Regions from separate parts of the Aeromicrobium sp. PFPM2_SD2 genome, predicted to be linked through region 1. Evidence: predicted binding sites of a transcription regulator. Region 1 holds the regulator's gene; each other region holds the start of a gene.
What was found. The regulator LexA, encoded in region 1, represses DNA repair genes until DNA is damaged. The targets are predictions, from matches to a motif close to TCGAACANNTGTTCGA.
Positions count from the first base shown of each region.

Region 2: a site for LexA is predicted at 1,845-1,860, ahead of AC2W7G_RS08240 (HNH endonuclease signature motif containing protein). Genes of this name have one in related genera too.
Region 3: a site for LexA is predicted at 2,559-2,574, ahead of AC2W7G_RS10025 (HNH endonuclease signature motif containing protein). Genes of this name have one in related genera too.
Region 4: a site for LexA is predicted at 4,102-4,117, ahead of AC2W7G_RS04310 (HNH endonuclease signature motif containing protein). Genes of this name have one in related genera too.

Region 1 is NZ_JBNFNZ010000002.1:17,558-23,233, reverse strand. Features, by position in the region: partial or broken gene AC2W7G_RS00615 (sugar ABC transporter substrate-binding protein) at 1-327, opposite strand, end outside; gene AC2W7G_RS00610 (MarR family transcriptional regulator) at 599-820, shown strand; gene AC2W7G_RS00605 (ROK family protein) at 817-1,773, shown strand; gene AC2W7G_RS00600 (LysM peptidoglycan-binding domain-containing protein) at 1,761-2,105, opposite strand; gene lexA (transcriptional repressor LexA) at 2,418-3,128, shown strand; gene galE (UDP-glucose 4-epimerase GalE) at 3,131-4,087, opposite strand; partial or broken gene AC2W7G_RS00585 (ATP-dependent DNA helicase) at 4,101-5,676, opposite strand, start outside.
Region 2 is NZ_JBNFNZ010000138.1:41-5,006, forward strand. Features, by position in the region: partial or broken gene AC2W7G_RS08230 (nucleoside/nucleotide kinase family protein) at 1-163, opposite strand, end outside; tRNA gene AC2W7G_RS08235 (tRNA-Pro) at 302-378, shown strand; gene AC2W7G_RS08240 (HNH endonuclease signature motif containing protein) at 526-1,830, opposite strand; gene AC2W7G_RS08245 (AraC family transcriptional regulator) at 2,049-3,080, opposite strand; gene AC2W7G_RS08250 (flavin-containing monooxygenase) at 3,151-4,656, shown strand; gene AC2W7G_RS08255 (SDR family NAD(P)-dependent oxidoreductase) at 4,711-4,966, shown strand, end outside.
Region 3 is NZ_JBNFNZ010000195.1:355-4,330, forward strand. Features, by position in the region: gene AC2W7G_RS10010 (ATP-binding protein) at 1-220, shown strand, start outside; partial or broken gene AC2W7G_RS10015 (STAS domain-containing protein) at 310-579, opposite strand; gene AC2W7G_RS10020 (hypothetical protein) at 760-1,182, shown strand; gene AC2W7G_RS10025 (HNH endonuclease signature motif containing protein) at 1,179-2,546, opposite strand; partial or broken gene AC2W7G_RS10030 (TadA family conjugal transfer-associated ATPase) at 2,761-3,976, shown strand, end outside.
Region 4 is NZ_JBNFNZ010000046.1:2,768-8,443, forward strand. Features, by position in the region: partial or broken gene AC2W7G_RS04285 (nicotinate phosphoribosyltransferase) at 1-84, shown strand, start outside; gene AC2W7G_RS04290 (isochorismatase family protein) at 81-629, shown strand; partial or broken gene AC2W7G_RS04295 (GNAT family N-acetyltransferase) at 959-1,087, shown strand; gene AC2W7G_RS04300 (sterol carrier protein domain-containing protein) at 1,146-1,928, shown strand; gene AC2W7G_RS04305 (GNAT family N-acetyltransferase) at 1,949-2,734, opposite strand; gene AC2W7G_RS04310 (HNH endonuclease signature motif containing protein) at 2,782-4,086, opposite strand; gene AC2W7G_RS04315 (esterase-like activity of phytase family protein) at 4,375-5,676, opposite strand, start outside.

The DNA.
Region 1 (5,676 bases):
CTTCACGATGCCCTCGGCGGCCTTGCCGTCGACCGGGTCGAGCACGAGCACCGAGGCGCCGGCGGTGAGCGCCGACTGGGCCTGGTCCTGCTGCTTCGACGCGTCCTGGTCGGCGTTGAGGTAGTTGACCTTGCAGTCGTCGCACAGCTCCTTGACCTTCGCCTCGAACAGCGGCTTGTCGAAGGCCTCGTAGCGGGTCGTCTTGGTCTCGGGCAGGAGCAGGGCGATGGTCTTGCCGCCCTCGCCACCGCCGCCCGATCCCTCGTCACTGTCGTTGGCGCCACACGCGGCGAGCGCCGCGAGGGAGGTGCCAGCAGCCACAGCCATCACGGCTGCGCGGGTGAGTCGGTTCACGCGTTCCTCCAGGTTGTGGACGGCGGGGGCCGTCGCGGATTTCCTTCACTCGCGCAGGGCGAGACACGAGCAGTGTCATACGTCACAACGTTGTCGTCAAGTAACGAAGACAAATCCAGACAGTAACGGCACGGCGACCACTTTTGTCTTCGGACCTTGACGACAACTGGTGGGATACCTCACAGTGACGCACATGTCGTCCCCGGGCACTGCCTCCTCCCTGCGCGCTGCGAACGAGACCCGTGTGGTCCGGGCGCTGCGTCAGCACCAGGAGCTGAGCCAGGCCGACATCGCGCGCGACACCGGGCTGGCCCCGGCGACCGTGTCCAGCATCGTGAAGGACCTCGTCGCGGCCGGCCTGCTGACCACCACCGGGGGGGCCGGGCGCCGCGGCGCCACGGTCGCGATCTCCCGCGCGCCGGGCTCGTCGGCGGCATCGACTTCGGCCACTCCCACGTTCAGGTGAGCCTCGGTGACCTGGGCGGACGCGTGCTCGTCACGGCGCAGGAGTCGCTCGACAACGACCACGACCACGAGGACGGCCTGGCCCTGGCCCACCGCATGCTCGACCGGCTGCGGGAGGCCGAGCCGGACTCGGGCACGTTGCACGCCGTGGGGATCGGGCTGCCCGCTCCCCTGGGCGCCGACGGCGTCATCGACTCCGGCTCGATCCTGCCCGGGTGGGTCGGCGTGCACGCCGCCATGGCCGGCGAGAAGGAGCTCGGCGTCCCGACCCGCGCGGACAACGACGCCAACCTGGGCGCCCTGGCCGAGCACGCGGTCGGCGCCGGACGTGGCACCTCGTCGATGGCCTACCTGAAGCTGTCGTCGGGCGTCGGCTGCGGGCTCGTGCTGGACGGCCGGGTCTACCGCGGCGGCATCGGCACGGCCGGCGAGCTCGGCCACATGACCATGGACGAGACCGGCCCGCTGTGCCGGTGCGGCAGCCGCGGGTGCCTCGAGGCCTACGTCGGCGGATCGGCCCTGACCTCGCAGTTCGCGCCGATCCGGGCCGAGCTGACGGTGCGCGAGTTCGTCGCCCTGGCCAACGCCGGCGACACGGGCGCGCAGCGCCTGATCGAGGACGCCGGGCGCTACCTCGGACGCGCGGCGGCCGCGTTGGCCAACGTGCTGGGACCCGAGCTGCTGGTGATCGGCGGCGACCTGTCGGACGCCGGCGCCCCCTCATCGACGGGGTCCGCGACGGGCTGCGTCGCCACGCCCTGGCCCCCGTCGCGGCCCAGGTACGCGTCGAGCGGGCCGCCCTGGGCGCCCGCTCGTCGTCGATCGGCAGCGTGCTCTATGCGCTGGAGGGCCTCTCTCTCACCACCGGGACCGCACGCACGGCCTGACACGGACGGGGCACCGGACCGTCTTCCCAGCCGGCCGGCACCCCGTCCGCGACGTCACTCGGAGTAGACCGGCACGGCCAGCTTGTGACCGATCTGCAGGCCGGCCGCCGAGTCCAGCGCGTTCAGCTTCATGATCTGGTCGACCGTCTCGCGCTGGTCGCCCTCGGGGTTCGCCGCGCCGGCGATCTGCCACAGCGTCTGGCCCGGTTTCACCGTCACCTCGGTCGTCTCGATCGCGACCCCCTGGTCAGAGGTCGCGGCCGTGGTCGAGCCCAGCGCGATCGCGAGGGCGAACATCGCGGCCAGCGCGGCGACGAACAGGACCAGCTTGCCGCGGGTCGTCAGGCGGACCGGGGCCTGCGTGCGGGCGACCGGGGCGTGGAAGGAGATGGTGGTCATGCGTGCCTCCGAGGGGGAAGTGAGACGGTTCGGTTGACTGAGGTGCGTTCGACCGGACGCCCATGCGTACGGGATGTCATTCGGGTGCGAACAGGCGTTCGATCGAACACGTGTTTGACAATACAGACCCCCACCGACAAGCACCACCCCGAATCGAACATCTTTTCGAACTTTCTCCACGGTGACGTCGATCACGGGGCGGAAAACCCCGTCGTTCCAGGAAAGCGCTGCCTCCTGCGGGCGCGCGACACGCCCTCGGACCCGTCGAACATATGTTTGATCTGGCCCCGCCGGACGCGCTACCGTCCTCCCATGAGCGATGACACCGAGGTGCGCGAGCTTCCCGACGGCCCTGCGGACGAGCACGGACTCACCCCGCGCCAGCGGCGTGTGCTGGAGTTCCTGCGCGAGCAGATCAGCGACCGGGGCTACCCGCCGAGCATGCGCGAGATCGGTGCCGCGGTCGGCCTGGTCAGCACCTCCTCGGTGTCCCACCAGCTCAAGTCGCTCGAGCGCCTCGGCTACATCCGCCGCGACCCCAACCGGCCGCGCGCGCTCGAGGTCTTCGCGCCGGGCGGCGCCGTCCGCCCCGCCGTCGCCCAGGCCGACGAGGTCGTCGACGAGACCGGGTCGCGCGACGAGCGTCCCGACGCCACCTACGTGCCCATGGTCGGCAAGATCGCGGCGGGCGGCCCGATCCTGGCCGAGGAGCGGGTCGAGGACGTCTTCCCGCTGCCCAAGTCACTGGTCGGCGACGGCACGCTCTTCCTGCTCGAGGTGCAGGGCGACTCGATGATCGACGCGGCGATCTGCAGCGGCGACTACGTCGTGGTGCGCCAGCAGCCCGTCGCCGAGAACGGCGAGATCGTGGCCGCCATGCTCGACGGCGAGGCGACGGTCAAGACGTTCCAGCGCAAGGACGGCAAGGTCTGGCTGCTGCCGCACAACCCGGACTACTCCCCCATCGACGGCACCCACGCCACGATCCTGGGCAAGGTCACCGCCGTCCTGCGCCGCGTCTGAGCTCAGGCGCGCGCGGCCTGCCAGGCCGAGGCCACCATGTCCTCGATCGAGTGGCGCATCTTCCAGCCCAGGTCGCGCGCGGCGAGCTCGCCGGAGGCCACGATGCGGGCGGGGTCGCCGGGGCGACGCGGAGCGATCTCGGGGTCGACGTCCGTGCCGGTCACCGCGGCGAACGCGTCCATGATCTGCCGCACCGACACGCCGTCGCCGCTGCCCAGGTTGTAGACCGGCTCGAGCGGCTCCCCGTCGACCAGCCGGCGCGCGGCCACGACGTGGGCCTCGGCCAGGTCGGCGACGTGCACGTAGTCGCGCTCGCAGGTGCCGTCGGCGGTCGGGTAGTCGACGCCGTTGATGCGCGGACGACGGCCCTCGCGCAGCGCGTCCACCACCACCGGGAAGAGGTTGTGCGGGCTGGTGTCGAACAGGTCCGGCGTCGCGGAGCCGACCACGTTGAAGTACCGCAGCGACGTGTGGGTCAGGTCGCTGACCCGCGCCACGTCGCGCAGCAGCCACTCCCCGATGAGCTTGGACTCGCCGTACGGCGACTCGGGCAGCGTCGGCGTCTGCTCGGTCACCACGTCGACGTCGGGCGTGCCGTAGACGGCGGCGCTGGAGGAGAACACGATCCGCGCCACCCCGGCCTCGGCCATCGCCGCCAGGAGGCTCGCGGTGCCCTGCACGTTCTGCTCGTAGGTGTGCAACGGACGCTCGACCGAGACGCCGGCGTACTTGAACGCCGCCAGGTGCACGACGCCCTGCACGTCGTGCTCGCGCAGCACGCGGGTCATCGTCGCGGTGTCGAGCACGGACGCGTCGACGAGCGGCACCGACTCCGGCACGAATCCGCGGTGCCCGCTGGAGAGGTCGTCCACGACGACCACGTCCAGGCCCGCCTGACCGAAGGCCCGCACCACGTGCGCGCCGATGTATCCCGCTCCGCCGGTCACCAGGAAGGTCATGGCGCCAGCCTAGTCAGGCGGTGGCAGCCTGCCGGGCGGAGGCGTCGAGGCGGCGCAGCGACTCGCGGACGACCTGCGGGTCGGTGGTGCGCCACATCGGCGGGAGGGACGCGGCCAGGAAGCCGCCGTAGCGTGCCGTGGCGATGCGCGGGTCGAGGATCGCCACGACCCCGCGGTCGGTCGAGCGGCGCACCAGGCGGCCGGCGCCCTGGGCGAGCAGCAGCCCGGCGTGGGTCGCGGCGACGGACATGAACCCGTTGCCGCCGCGCTTCTCGACGAGCCGCTGCCGCGCGCTCATGAGCGGGTCGTCCGGTCGCGGGAACGGGATGCGGTCGATGAGGACGAGCTGCAGCGTGTCGCCGGGCAGGTCGACGCCCTGCCACAGGCTCAGCGTGCCGAACAGACAGGCGCTCGGCTCCTCGGCGAAGCGGCGCTGCAGGTCGCTGAGCTGGGCGTCGCCCTGGCACATGATCTCCAGGTCCGGCAGCCGCTCGCGCGTGGCCTCGGCCGCCCGCTCGGCCGCGCGGCGCGACGAGAACAGCCCGAGGGTGCGTCCGCCGGCCGCCTCGACCAGCTCGGCGATCTCGTCCAGCTGGGCGTCCACGAGGCCGTCGCGGCCGGGCACCGGCAGGTGCTTGGCGACGTACAGGACGCCCTGACGGCCGTAGTCGAACGGCGAGCCCACGTCCAGGCTGCGCCAGGGCAGCACCTCGTCGCCCGGCACCAGACCCAGCCCGCGGGCGGTGGAGTCGAACGTGCCGCCCACGGTCAGCGTCGCGCTGGTGAGCACGACGGTCTTGGCGCTGAACAGCTTGTCGCGCAGGCTGAACGCCACGTCCAGCGGCGCCACGTGCAGCTGCGGCCCGCCGCGTCCGGGCCCGTCGCTGGCCCACAACACCTCGGTGTCGCCCTTGCCGGCCATGCGCTCGGCGATGCGGCGCACCTCCGTGACGTGGGCCTGCGCCTGCTGCTTGCCGGGATCGGCCTCGTCATCCTTGGCCGACGTCTTCTCACGCGGGAACGCCGACAGGCACGCGCGGGCGGCGTCGCGGACGTTCTCCAGCGCCATCTGCAGGTGCTCGGGCGTGGCGTCGATGCGTCCGGCCTCGACGTGGGCCAGGGCCTCGGCGAGCGCGTCGGAGGCCTCGGTGAGGTCGTCGGCCTCGGGACCGTCGACGTAGCTGCGGGCCCGGCGGGCCGCCCGCTCGACGAGCACCGGCCGAGCTCGGCGGTGGACGCCTGCGTCACGCGGGCAGCCAGCTCGTGCGCCTCGTCGACCACGACGGCGTCGTGCTCGGGCAGCATCGGCACGCCGTCGACCGCGTCGATCGCCAGCATGGCGTGGTTCGTCACCACGACGTGGGCGTTCCAGGCGTCGGCCCGCGCGCGCTCGGCGAAGCACTCGTCGGAGTAGGGGCAGCGGCTCGCGCCCAGGCACTCGCGGTGGTTGACGCTGACCGCCCGCCAGGCGCGCTCGGAGTGACGCGGCGCGGCGTCCCGGTCGCCGACGCCCTTGGCCGAGGACTCCTCCTCGGCCCACTCGCGCAGCGCGACGACCTCCGACCCGAGCGTCCCCTCGGGCACGTCGA
Region 2 (4,966 bases), on a different contig from region 1:
CCTCGGCCAGGCAGCCCAGCACCTGGCCGACGAGCACGGGCGTGGACGCGTCGAGGCCGCGCCAGCCGCGGTAGAGCTGCTCCATGCTGAGGACCCGCGCGTCCAGGCGCGGCGCGAAGGCGGCGGTGACGTCGGTCTTCCCGCTGCCGCTCGGACCGTCCACCGCGACCACCGTGGTGCTGCCGCAGCGGGGTCCGCGATGGTCCATCAGCACCGTGAGGGGAGCGGCGAGCTCCTCGTACCGTGGTGGTGCTGGGGGCACGTCGGGTCCTCTAGAGTGAGACGCCGGCTCGGCCGGCACCGGGATGTAGCGCAGCTTGGTAGCGCATCCGCTTTGGGAGCGGAGGGTCGCAGGTTCAAATCCTGTCATCCCGACCACGAGGCTCCGCCGTCCGGTGCGGGCGTCGCGCCCCCTCGCCGCGGAGTCCCTTCGACGAGCTCAGGGACCGAGGGTGCCTGCTCCTCGAACGACGCGCCTCCCTCCCCGAGGTTGTCGAGAGGAGACGTCGACAGGCTCAGGCCGCGCTAGGCGGGCACGAGCGGGCGCAGCTTCACGTGCCTGGCGTGGCGCAGGGGTCGCTGCTGTGGGTCGATGCGTGGTGGTGGGACGACCTCGACGACGCCGTCCTCGGCGAGGCGGGCGGACCAGTCGCTGTCGTGCAGCAGGTGGTGGTGGGCGAAGCAGAACAGCGCCCCGTTGTCGACGGATGTCTCACCGCCCTCGCTCCATGGTCTGAGGTGGTGGGCTTCGCACCAGGCGGGTGGTCGGTCGCAGCCCTTCCAGGAGCAGCCACCGTCACGCTTGGTCAAGGCGATGCGCTGGTTCCGGTCGTGGAGCCGGTCGGCACGGCCGAGGTCGAGCAGCTGGGAGTCGCCGCCGAAAACCATCGGCAGGATGTTCGCGTTGCAGGCCAGCCGGCGTGCCTGGCTGGCGCTGAGGTCGCATCCCGTGGAGAGCGTGGCCCGTGAGACCTGCTGCTGCAGGTCGTCGTAGTCGAGGTTGACCGTGACCGTGGCCATGAGGCCCCCCGCTTGCGGGAAACACTCGCTGGGCAGGTGCTCGATCAGCTCGCAGAACGCCTGGCCCATCCGCCGCGGGTGGTCGAGCCGGCCGATCTCGGTGTCGGAGTGATCGCCGTCCACGTCCCGGAACAGCGCATCGAGCCGCCGGGGTGCAGAGAGTCCTTCGAGGACGGTGCGCAGCATGTCGGCCTGCACGTCCGGAAGAGCGCCGCGCACCCAGGTCAGCCCGTCGCCGCGGGGCGTGAACGTCACGTGTGCCTCGGACCAGGCCTGCTTCTCCTGCCGTTCGAGCTGTTCCCCGATCACTTCGTCGGCGGCCAGGGGGTCCACGACCTCGACGACCCGGTTCGCCAGCCGGCGCAGGTCGTCGGCGGCGAACTCCTTCGCGTGGCCGAGCAACGTGGCCTCGGCGTCGTCGTGCTGCTCGGCCACGAACCACTCCGGCAACCGGTCCAGCGCGGTCAGGATGATCGCTGCCTGCTCGGTCGACACCTCACCGGACGCCCAAGCCTCCCGCGTCGCCAGACCACGCGTCGCGTCGAGACGCGAGAGCTTGACCAGCCTCGACGCCTCACGCCGGGCGATGCCGGTCGCGCTTGCCAGCCAGGCCACCGTGGAGGCGTTGCCATCCTCACGTGGGAGGGCGCGGTCCTCGGCGGCGCCGGTCAGACGAGTCACCAGTGACTGCAGACCGGAGATCGCCTGCTGCGACGCCGCCAGCACCTCACGGATCTCGGCATCGGTCAGCTGCCACAGCTCGAGCGCACGCGTGTCGTCCAGCAACCCCTTCAGCTGGTCGATCAGCATCCGAAACCCCCACGTCGAACGTTTGTTCTATCGTACCTCGCGCGTCCGACAAGAACCACCGAAATCCCCCGAAATCCAGGACTTTCCCGGACGGGACGCGCTCGTTCCTGCGCGCGCACGGAGCGGCCTCGGGCGAGCCGACGAACCAAGCCGCGCCCCCACTCTCCGTCGTCATCAGCCCCCTCGCGTGACCAACCACCCAAGGCCCGCCGACCAACTCACGGAGCAACCGCACCCGCGCTCCGCACCTCCCGCGGCGACCGTCCCCACCAGCGCCGGGCGCAGCGGGTCAGCGCCGACTGCTCGGACAGTCCCAGGGCCGCCGCGACCTGGGTCATCGGCATGTCGGTCGTCGTCAGGTAGGTCCGCGCCCGGTCGCGGCGCAGGCCGTCGAGGACGGCGGCGAACGTGGTGCCCTCCGCCTCGAGCCGGCGCTGCAGCGTGCGCGGGTGGACGGCCAGCACCGCCGCGACCGACCCGATCTCGGTGCTCGTCGTGCCCAGCGCCTGCTCCAGCGCCGAGCGCACGCGCGTCGTGGCGTCCGTGCCCGGGGCGTCGCCGTAGCGGGCCAGGTGCTCGAGCGCGAGGACGCGGACGGTCTGGTCGGCGTCGCCGAGCGGACGGTCCATGAGGCTCACCGGGACGCGCAGCAGGGCCTCGGGCGCGCCCGTGGTCACCGGCGCGCCGAAGAACTCCTCGTACCGCGCGAGCGGCGCCAGCGGGCGGTGCGGCACCTCCACGCCGCGCAGCCCGTAGCCACCGCCGTGCAGCCCGTAGCCACCGCCGTGCAGGGCGCGGATCGAGCGGTGGAGGAAGCCCAGCCCGACGTCGGCTCCCTGGCGGAAGACGTCGCCGGCCGGCGTCCCGTAGCGCAGGGCCACGACGCCCGCCGTCCCGTGCGGGTCGGGGACGGCCTCCAGGCTCAGGCCCCGTGCGTGGACGAACAGGTAGCGCGCGCAGCAGGCCAGCGCCTCGCCGAGCGTGGGGGAGTGCTGGATGGCCACCGCGAGCGGGCCCAGCATCGCCAGGTCCTGGCGCTCGGAGAGCCGCAGGCCGAGGTCGGGGAGGCCGAGCTCGGCGGCCGCGAGCTCGAGCACCCGGGCGAGCGCGAGGTCCTCGACCAGCAGCTCGTCGTCGTGCAGCGCCTCGACCGGGAGCCGGACGCGCCGGGCCATCGTCTCGGGGTCGCCGCCGTGCTCGCGGACCAGGCCGGCGAAGCCGCGCAGGCCGGCCGACCGGATGTACGCCATGTCGTCCAGGGTCAAGTAGTTGTCGCGCCAGGTCAAGTGTGCCGCGGACCGGTCGCTCATCCTGGAAGGCATGAGCGAGACCACGCAGCACGTCGACGTCGTCGTCGTCGGGGCCGGCCTGTCCGGCGTCGGCGCCGCCTACCGGCTCCAGACCCAGGCCCCGGGCAAGACCTACGCGATCCTCGAGGCGCGCGAGGCGATGGGCGGCACCTGGGACCTGTTCCGCTACCCGGGCGTCCGCTCGGACTCGGACATGTACACGCTCGGCTACGCCTTCAAGCCGTGGCGCGACGGCCGTTCGCTCGCCGACGGCGCGTCGATCCTGCAGTACATCCGCGACACCGCGGACGAGTTCGGCATCGCCGAGCGGATCCAGTACTCCAGCAAGGTGGTCGGGGCCGACTTCGACACCAGCACGTCGCGCTGGACGCTCATCATCGAGGACCCGCGCACCGGCGAGCGTCGCACGATGACCTGCGGCTTCCTCTACTCCTGCGCGGGCTACTACGACTACGAGCAGCCGCACGCCCCCGTCTTCGAGGGCGTCGACGACTTCGCGGGCGAGGTGCTGCACCCGCAGTTCTGGCCCGAGGACGTCGACCTGTCCGGCAAGCGCGTGGTCGTCATCGGCTCCGGCGCCACCGCGGTCACGCTCGTGCCCTCGATGCTCCAGGGCGAGAACGCCGCCGCGCACGTGACGATGCTCCAGCGCACCCCGACCTGGATCAGCGCCGTCCCGGCGACGGACAAGAACGCCGAGCGGCTCAAGAAGGCGCTGCCCCCGGCGCTCGCGCACCGCGCCGTCCGCGCCAAGAACATCGCCTTCAGCACGGCGTTCTACCAGTTCTGCCGACGCCGTCCGCAGACCGCGCGCAAGCTGCTGACCGGCCTGGCCACGAAGGTCGTCGGGGACGCGCAGACGGTCGCCGACCACTTCACCCCCACGTACGACCCGTGGGACCAGCGGCTGTGCGCCATCCCCAGCGGCGACCTGTTCCGGGCGGTCAAGGCCGGCGACGCGTCCGTCGTCACCGCGCACATCGACCGCTTCGTCCCCGAGGGCGTCCGCCTGACGACCGGCGAGGTGCTCGAGGCCGACGTCGTGGTCACCGCCACCGGGCTCAAGCTGCTCGCCTTCGGCGGCATCGAGCCGCACGTCGACGGCGTGCGCGTCCCGCTCGCCGACCAGTACGTCTGGAACGGCGCGATGATCACCGGCGTCCCGAACTTCGCCGTCTGCATCGGCTACACCAACGCGTCCTGGACGCTGCGGGCCGACCTGACCCACCGCCTGGTCACCAAGGTGCTGACCTGGATGGACCGCCGCGGGCACGCCGCCGTCGCGCCGCAGCCGGACGCATCGCTGGCCCCGCAGCCGCTGCTCGACCTGGCCGCCGGCTACGTCCAGCGGTCCATCGACGCGTTCCCGCGACAGGGCGACAAGTGGCCGTGGCAGGTGCGTCAGAACTACGTCCTGGACTCCGTGCACACGCTGCGCACCGACCTGGACCGGACGCTCGCGCCGGTCGCCCCGCGCACCCACGCGTCCGCCGAGCCCGTCGCGGCCGGCGCCTGACCCGAGAGGCCTGCCACGTCGCTCCCGCCCTTCGCCTTCGCCGGCGCCCACGTCGTGCTCACCGGTGCCGCCAGCGGCATGGGGGAGCAGATGGCGCTCCAGCTCGCCGACCGCGGCGCGCACCTCGTGCTCGTCGACCGTGACGCGACGCGGCTCGAGGACGTCGCCCGCCGCATCCGGACGCAGCACGCCGGGCTCGCCGTCCACACCGAGGTCGCCGACCTGGCCGACACCGGCTCGCTGGACGCGCTCGTGGCCCGGTCCTCGCGGCGTCCCCGTGGGTCGACCTGCTCGTCAACAACGCCGGCGT
Region 3 (3,976 bases), on a different contig from region 1:
GGACCCCCATCGGGTGCTGGTGCGGGTGCGTGACCGGTCGTCGCGGATGCCGGTGGTGCGCGACGTGGAGGAGACCGTGCGCCACGCCGACGGCACGACCGAGGACGGGCTCGAGGGCGGCCGGGGCCTGGTGCTCGTCGACGTGCTCAGCGACTTCTGGGGCGTGGAGCCGCGCGACCGGCACGGCAAGACGGTGTGGGCGGCCTTCACCGTCCGCTGACCGCTCGCCGGTCTCAGACGAGGGCCGGGCTCGGCTCCTCGGCGGCGGGGCCCGTGGACCCCCAGCCGCTCGACGGTGCCGGTGAGGCGGAACAGCCGCACGAGGCGCGGGGCGTCGCACAGGACGCTCACGCGGCTCGGCTCCCCGTCGGGACGCGCGGAGGCGCCGACGAGCGCGCCGATGCCGGCGGCGTCGAGGAAGTCCAGGCCGCGCAGGTCGACGACGACGTCGTGCCGGCAGTCCTCCAGCTCGGTGGACAGGAAGCTGCCGAACGCGCGGGCGTTGGCGAGGTCGAGCTCGCCGCTGAGGGTGACGAGGCAGTGGGCGGGCAAGGCGCGCAGGGCGATGTCGAGTGCCATGGAGAACCTCCTGGCGTGGGGTGGCGCAGGAGGGACGGTGCCGGACCGGCAGCGCGTCCTCGTGGGCGCCGTGAGCCTTTCACCATCCTCCCTTCGTGAGGGGAACGCAAGGGCCGGGGTTGGCGACGGGCCGCGAGGGGCACCTCCAGTACGGTCGTGGCCGACGACGCAGGAGGAAGCATGAGGTTCACCGAGCACGAGATGACCGTCGCGGTCGCGGCCGTGGCGCGGCAGTCGTTCGGGACCCTGCCGGGCTTCATGCGCAAGAAGGTCGGCGCGGCCACGTGGGAGGAGCTGCCCAAGATGGCCCGCTACCGCCTGCTGTCGGCGTCCAGCAAGATCGTGATCGGCGGCCTGACCGCGCTGCCCGAGCGCCCGACGGTCGGTGCGACGCCGGAGTTCTCCGACGAGGAGTACGCCGAGGCGGCCGAGTCGGCGCTGCGCGACCTGGCCGACCGGGCCGAGCCCGGCGCCTGGGACGGCACGAGCGAGCGCAAGCGGCGCAAGCAGGTGGAGGCCGGCGTGGCCACGCTGCGGGTGGCGGTCGCGGCCATGCCGCCTCGCCAGGACCCGGACGCCCTCATCGTCCCCGACCACCTCTAGCCCCCACTCCCTGGAGTCCCGCTCCCTGAGCCTGTCGGAGGGGCGCTTCCTGAGTCGGTCGAAGGGCCGCTCCCTGAGCCTGTCGAAGGGCGCCATCGTCGGTCGTCCTTCCACTCGCCGTCGGGTCCGCGGGTCTGGACGCGGCCGTCCGATGCTCGACGGAACTGCCAGTCCTGCTGGTGGGCCTGGTGGTGGTGTCGGGGGCAGAGCAGGACGGCGTTGTCGAGGTTCGTCTCGCCACCCTGGCTCCAGGGGATCGGGTGGTGGACCTCGGACCAGGCGGGTGGTCGGTCGCACCCGGGCGCCACGCAGCCCAGGTCGCGGAGCCCGAGGGCGATCTTCTGGTGCTTGGTGAACAGCCGTTTCGTCCGTCCGAGGTCGAGCGGGAGGGATCTGCCGTCGAGGACGGCGGGGATGATGCCGGCCGAGCAGGCCAGGCGCCGGGTCTCGCCGGCGGAGAGCCGGGTGCCGGTGGCGATGGTCGAGGCGGCGAGTCCGGACTGGAGGTCCTTCAGGTCGGTGGTGATGACGAGGGTCGCGGCGGTGGTGCCGGACTGGGGCAGCCCGTCGACGGGCATCTTCTCGATCAGGTGGGCGAACGCGTGGCCCTGTCGTTGGGTGAGCGTTCCCTCGACAGGTTCAGGGGCGGTTCCGCTGGCTGAGCCTGTCGAAGCCTGCCGGGGTGCAGTGAAGGCGTCGAGCATCGTGCGGAGCATCTCGGCCTGCAGGTCGGGCAGGGTGAAGCTGCCTCGCCAGGTGCCGTCGCGGTCGTCGACCATCCAGAACGAGGTCCGCTCCCACGCGCGGGCCTCCTGGGCCTCGAGCGACTCGTTCTCGAGCCGGTCCACCTCCGGCTTGGGTGCGTAGACGTCGGCGATCCGCTTGGCACGGCGGGACAGGTCCTTGGCCGACAGCGTCTGGGCGGCGGCGATCAGCGTCTGCTCGCACCGGTCGCGGTGTTCTTCGGGCACGCCGCGGAGCGTGTTCACGATCAATGCCGCCTGCCACTCCGTGATGAGCCCGTTCGCGAGCGCCTTCTCCGTCGCGGTGCGCTCACCCAAGGCGTCGGCGAGACGCACCTGACGGCCGGCCGCACGCCGGTCGCGGCCGAAGTCGCGGGCCAGGAGGTCGGCGGTTCCCGTCGACCCGGCGGTGCCGACCGGGACGAGAGCGTCGACCGCCCGCACGGCCGCGGCACTGTGCGCCGCGAGCCGGGCCTGCAGCCGTTGGATCCGCATCGCGGTCTGCCGCGCCTGCGTCGGCGACTGCTCCAGGTACGCCGTCGGGTCAGCCCTGTCGAGGGCACGCTCCAGCTCGTCCAGGAACGCCAGCGGCGCCTCCACCTGCACGAGCTCTGCGACCATGATTCCCCCGAATCGAACTGATGTTCCCACCATAGGCGCCGCTGCCGACAGGAACGAGGGTCGCCACCGGCCTGTGGACGCCGCGCCGCCGAGCCCCGCCTGTGGACGAGACGACCGTCCCGCTCGTCCACACCACTGCGGTCGGAGGGTTGCCTTTCGCCCGTCGTTCCGCTGACGATCAGCAGGTACGTGCCGTTCGGGGGAAGGCATCGACATGGCAGACCGCGCGTCCGGCACCTTGGCCGACAAGGTGCGCCACGCCGTCCGCGCCCAGCGCATCGACCCGGTCGTCGAGGCGCACGAGGTGCAGCGCATCGCCCGCGAGGTCGTCCGCGACCACGAGCAGCGCAGCCTCACCGGCACGGTCAGCGCCCTGGCCGAGCCCGAGCTGGAGATCGAGCGACTGGTCGCCGACGTGAGCGGTCTCGGGCCGCTCCAGCCCTTCCTGGACGACCCCGAGGTCGAGGAGATCTGGATCAACGACCCCGCCCGGGTCTTCGTGGCCCGCGGCGGCAGGCACGAGCTGACCAGCGTCATGCTCACCACCGAGCAGGTCCGCGAGCTCGTGGAGCGGATGCTCTCGACGTCCGGCCGGCGACTCGACCTCTCCACCCCGTTCGTGGACGCCATGCTGCCCGGCGGCCACCGGCTCCACGTGGTGCTCGAGGGCATCAGTCGGGGGTTCGCGGCCGTCAACATCCGCAAGTTCGTCGCCGCAGCGCACTCGCTGGACGACCTCGTCACCCTCGGCACGATCGACCAGCACACGGCGCACTTCCTCGACGCCGCCGTCCGTGCCGGTCTCAACATCGTCGTCTCGGGCGGCACCCAGGCCGGCAAGACGACACTGCTGAACTGCCTCGCGTCCTCCATCCCCGGCAGCCAGCGGCTCATCTCGGTCGAAGAGGTCTACGAGCTGCAGTGCCGGGTGCCTGACTGGGTCAGTCTGCAGACGCGCCAGGCCGGGCTCGAGGGCACCGGCGAGGTCACGCTCCGCGACCTCGTGAAGGAGGCGCTGCGCATGCGCCCGAGCCGCCTCGTGATCGGCGAGGTCCGGGCGGCCGAGTGCCTCGACCTGCTCCTCGCGCTCAACGCCGGCTTGCCCGGCATGGCCTCCATCCACGCCAGCTCGGCGCGTCAGGCCCTGGTCAAGATGTGCACCCTGCCGCTGCTGGCCGGGGAGAACATCGGCAGCCGCTTCGTCGTCCCGACCGTCGCGAGCTCGGTCGACCTCGTCGTGCACACCGGCATGGACGCCGACGGGCGGCGACGCGTCCGCGAGGTGGTGGCCGTGACCGGGCGGGTCGAGAACGACAGCATCGAGACCGAGCCGGTCTTCGTCCGCCGCGGCGCCGGCTCGAGCGCGGCGGGGCACTGCCGGCCCGGCCGTGAGCCTCGAGCAGGCCGGCATCGACCTGGACGCGCTCCTG
Region 4 (5,676 bases), on a different contig from region 1:
TCGCTGGAGGAGCTGCCGCCGTCGGCGTGCCAGCTCTCGCGCGGCGAGCCCGTGCTGCCGACCGTCTACGAGGGCGTCCGATGAGGGCGCTGGTCGTGGTCGACGTGCAGGTCGACTTCTGCGAGGGCGGGTCGCTGGCCGTCGCCGGCGGGCACCGCGTGGCCGAGGACGTCCGCGACCTCCTGGCGTCCGAGCACGGGTACGACCACGTCGTCGCCACCCGCGACCACCACGTCGACCCGGGCCCGCACTTCAGCGACACCCCCGACTACGTCGACTCCTGGCCGCCGCACTGCGTCGTCGGCACGCCCGGCGCCGAGCTCGAGGCGCCGCTGACCGACGACCTGTTCGCGGCGATCTTCGACAAGGGCGAGTACGAGGCCGCCTACTCCGGCTTCGAGGGCAGCGCCGGCGGCACCGGCCTGGCCGACTGGCTGCGCGCCCACGACGTCACCGACGTGGACGTCTGCGGCATCGCCACCGACCACTGCGTCCGCGCGACGGTGCTGGACGCCGCGGCGGCCGGGTTCCGGGTGCGGGTCCTCGAGTCGTTGACCGCCGCGGTCACACCGGAGAACCTCGAGCGCGTGCGCACCGAGTGGACGTCCGCCGGCGTGGTGGTCGCGTGAGCGTCGACGCCGCCGCTCGTCCGGTCGACGACCGGGCCCAGGACGAGCTCGCGAGCCGCGGCCTGCGGCTGGGCCTGGTCGACACCGCCGACCGCCGACCCACGACGCCTGGGTGCAGGCGGTGCGGCGTGGCTTCCTGGAACGGGGCGCGGGACGCCGGCCGCCCTGGACGCGCGTCACGACCTGCGCAGCCCACCACCGCCACGTCGCCGTGTGGGACGACACCGCCGCGGAGCCGGCCACGCCGGTCGGCACGCTCGAGAGCTGGACCTCGGAGCTGACGGTGCCCGGCGGCGCCGCGGTGCCGGCGTGGGCGATCGAGTGGCGTCACCGTCGCCCCCACCCACCGCCGGCGCGGCATCGCCCGCAACCTGCTGGGCTCGGAGCTGCGCACCGCCGCGGACGCCGGCCTGGCGATGGCCATGCTGACCGTCTCGGAGGCCACGATCTACGGGCGCTTCGGGTTCGCCCCGTCGGCCATGGCGCCGACCTCGAGGTCGACACCCGCCGCGCCCGGTGGCGGGCCCGGAGACCAGCGGCCGCACGCACCTGGTCGAGCCCGATCGGCTGCGTCCCGACGCCGAGCGCGTCCTCGACCGGGTCCGCCGCGCGACGCCCGGCAACATCGTCATGGGCGAGGCCTTCGTGCGCCGCACGCTCGGCACCGTCGGCGAGGTCGCGGGCGACACCCACGCGTCCGCCTGGCGCCACCTGCGCCACGACGACGCCGACGGCACGCCGCAGGGCTTCGCCGTCTACCGCGTGGTCGAGGACGAGGCCGACATGTCGCGGTCCACGGTCGTCCTGCACCAGCTGGTCGCGGCGACCGACGAGGCGTACGCCGCCCTGTGGCGCACGCTGCTGGAGATGGACCTCGTCGCCCGCGTGACCGCGCACCTGCGCCCGGTCGAGGAGCCGTTGTCGTGGATGGTCGCCGACCGGCGCGCCATCCGGACGACCACGTTCGACCACCTGTGGACCCGGATCCTCGACGTGCCGGCCGCGCTCGCGGCACGCACCTACGAGGCGTCCGGACGCGTGGTGCTGCAGGTGGACGATCCGCTCGGCATCGCCGGCGGCACGTTCGCCCTCGAGGCGGACGCGTCCGGCGCCGGGCAGGTGGGCGTCACGGACGAGCCGGCCGACGTCCGTCTTGGCGTCGACGCCCTGGCCGCGCTGCACCTCGGTGGGGTCCGGGCACGCACGCTCGCGAGTGCGGGCCGCGTGCACGGGGACGTGGACGTGCTGGACGCGCTCATGGCCACGGCGCGGGCGCCGTACCTCGACCACTGGTTCTGAGCCGCGGGACGTGCTCGCCCTCAGCGGCGCCACTCGTACGGGGTCGTCGTCGACACCTTGCGGAGCCCGGCCCGCTCGAGGATCGGTCGCGAGTACTCGGTCGAGTCGCTGTGCGCGAGCGTCCAGCCGCCGGCCAGTCCCGAACGGGCCCGGGCCGCCGTGAGCGCCCGGTAGATGCCCCGCCCCCGCCACGCCGGCAGGGTCGCGCCGCCCCAGATGCCGACGAAGTCGCTGCCGGCGACCGGCTCGAGCCGCCCCGCGCTCACGATCGCCCCCGCGGCCTCGGCGACCCACAGCTCCATGCCGTCGTCCAGCGACAGACGGTGCAGCAGGGCGTCGGCCTCGCGCTCGGACACCGGTTCGCCGAACGCCTCGTCCTGCATGGCGCTCATGGCCCGGACGTCGGCCTCGCTGCTGACCCGACGCAACGTCACGCCGTCGGGCAGCGGCACGTCGACGGCGAGGCCTGCGAGCGGCCCGACCATGACCGACTCCGTCTCCCCGGCGACGAACCCGTGGGCGAGCAGCGCCTCGTGCAGACCGGGCGCGTGGTCGTGGCCGCGGGTCTTCCACTCCACCCGCGTGACGTCCGGGTCGGCGGTGAGCCGGGCCAGTCCCTCGGCCACGAGCCGGCGCACCTCGTCGGCGTCGGCACCATCGAGGTCGCGGTAGGTGACGAACCCGCGGCCGCCCCGGAACGTGACGAGCCGCAGCGGCCCGAGCCGCTCCACCGACACCGCGCTGGGCGTCTCGGCGTCCGTGCGCAGCTGATCGTCGTAGGCCCTCAGCAGGGCGGCGTCGTCCACGACCTCATCCTCGCGTGACGGCGGGGCCTCGACAGGCTCGGGCAGGGCTAGGCGGGGACGAGGGGCCGGAGTCTCACGTGTCTGGCGTGGCGCAGGGGTCGCTGCTGCGGATCGATCCTGGGTGGCGGGACGACCTCGACGACGCCGTCCTCGGCCAACCGCGCGGACCAGTCGCTGTCGTGGAGCAGGTGGTGGTGGGCGAAGCAGAACAGGGCGCCGTTGTCGAGGCTGGTCTCACCGCCCTCGCTCCACGGTCTGAGGTGGTGGGCCTCGCACCAGGCCGGCGGTCTGTCACAGCCCTTCCACGAGCAGCCGCCGTCGCGCTTGGCGAGGGCGATGCGCTGGTTCCGGTCGTGGAGCCGGTCGGCACGGCCGAGGTCGAGGACCTGGGAGTCGCCGTTCAGCACGATGGGGAGGATGCCGGCGTTGCAGGCCAGCCGGCGTGCCTGGCTGGCACTGAGGTCGCATCCCGTCGAGAGCGTGGCGCGGGAGACCCGCTGCTTCAGGTCGTCGAGATCGATGTTGACCGTCACCGTGGCGACGAGGCCTCCTGCCTGCGGGAAGCACTCGGTCGGCAGGTGCTCGATCAGCTCACACAGGGCCTGGCCCATCCGGCGCGGGTGGTCGAGGCGGCCGATCTCGGTGTCGGAGTGATCGCCGTCAACGTCCCGGAACAGCGCATCGAGCCGGCGGGGTGCGGAGAGTCCTTCGAGGACGGTGCGCAGGATGTCGGCCTGCACGTCCGGAAGAGCGCCGCGCACCCAGGTGAGGCCGTCGCCGCGGGGCGTGAACGTCACGTGCGCCTCGGACCAGGCCTGCTTCTCCTGACGCTCGAGCTGCTCCCCGATCACCTCGTCCGCAGCGAGCGGGTCGACCACCTCCACGATCCGATTCGCCAGTCGCCGCAGGTCGTCGGCCGCGAAGTCCGACGCGTGCTGCAGGAGCGTGGCCTCGGCGTCGTCGTGCTGCTCGGCCACGAACCACTCCGGCAGCCGGTCCAGCGCGGTCAGGATGATCGACGCCTGCTCGGTCGACACCTCACCGGACGCCCAAGCCTCCCGCGTCGCGAGGCCTCGGGTCGCGTCGAGACGCGAGAGCTTCACCAGCCGGGACGCCTCACGACGGGCGATCCCGGTCTGGTCCGCCAGCCACGCCACGGTCGAGGCGTTGCCGTCCTCACGGGGCAGCACACGCTCCTCGGCGGCGCTCGTCAGCCGCACGGCCGTCTCGGTGAGACTCGCGATCGTCCGCTGGATCTCGACGGTGACGGAACGCAGCTCCGCGTCCGTGAGCGACCACGCCTCGAGCTCACGCAGCTCCCCGCGCATCCTCTCCAGCTGGTCGATCCGCATCCGAGAACCCCCGTGTCGAACGTTTGTTCTATCCTACCTCGCGGGTCCGACAAGAACCACCCGGATTCCCAGGAATGCAGGCCTTATTCGGACTGGACGAGCTCCTCTCGACAAGCCCAAGGAGCGAGGCTCGAGCGACCCGACAGACCAAGGCGCGCCCGCACCCGACCCCTCGTCATCAGCCCCTCGGGGGTGACCAACCACCCGAAGCTCGCTCGACCAGCTCAAGAAACGCACGACGCCCCCCTCCCGCCGCAGCGGAAGGGGGCGTCTCGCGAGAGGAGAGCCTCAGCGCACGCGGACCTTCACGGCCACCGTCCGGCCGGCCGTGTCCCGGCTGCCCAGGTACGCGACCGTCAGCGTGTGCAGGCGGCGTCCGGTGGGCTTCACCGTCAGCACGACGCGACCGTCCCGCAGCGTGCCGACACCCAGCACCCGACGTCCGTCCGAGACGCGCACCGCGCCGGTCGGCACGTGCCCGGCACCGCGCACCGCGACCGTGAGCCGCACCGAACGGCCCTGCTTCACCGACGAGGCCGACCGCGAGACCGCGACGCTGGCGGACGCCTTCTGGACGACGACGCGCGCCGTCCCGGCGCTGGACGCGCTGCGGGCGGTGCCCGCGTACGTCGCCGTCAGCGTGCGGCTGCCGACCTTCAGACCGGACACGGAGAACGCCGCCGTCCCGTTCCGGACCGGAGCGGTGCCGACCGTGCGCGAGCCGTCCTTCAGCGTCACCGTGCCGCCGGCCGAGACGCCCGAGGCGCCCTGCACCGAGACCGTGACGGGCACCTTCTGGCCGAAGACGGCCTTGGCCGGCACCTTCACCGAGGTGGTCGTCCGCAGGGCGTCCGCGAACACCGTGGACGCTCCGCCGAGGCGCAGGAACACCGTCTCGCCGGTGGCGTCCTTGAGCCCGTCGTTGTCGGTGACGGCGTAGACCCGGCCGTCGGCGGCGATGGTCAGGCCCTCGAGCTTCTCCTGCGTCCAGCCGTTCGTCGCCTGCAGGTCGGGCAGGACGTCGTGGGCCAGCTTCTTGGGCAGCACCGGCACGCCCGTGGGGTCACCCGCCGGGACGTCGACCGTGTAGATGCGCTTGACCCGGGCCCTGGGGCCGTTCAGCTTGTCACGCTCGACGACGGCGAGGGTGTCGGCGTCGACCGCGACGATCTCGGACAGGCCCATCCAGTCGGCGCCGTCGCGACGCGGCGTCTGCAGCTCGTAGCCGTACCAGTGCCACTGCTTCGTGGCGACGTCGTAGCGGCCCAGGCGCGTCGTGCTCTCACCCTCGAAGGCGTCCGTCGGGGCCGCTCCGTCGGTCCACAGCGGACGCTGGACGGCGACCCACACGTGCTCGCCGCGGGCGTCGTTCGTCGCGGCGACTCCCTCCAGGCCCCACTTGCCGATCTTGGCCGTCACGTCGGCGGGCAGCTCGACGGTCTCGACGACCTCGCCCTTCGCGTCGGTGCGCAGCACCTTGTTGCCCGGTCCGGTCGCGCCCTCGACCGCGAGCCAGAACCCGCCGTCGGCGCGGGACGCGATGCCCTCGACGTCCAGCTTCGCCGGCACCCCGCCGACGGTGACGGGACG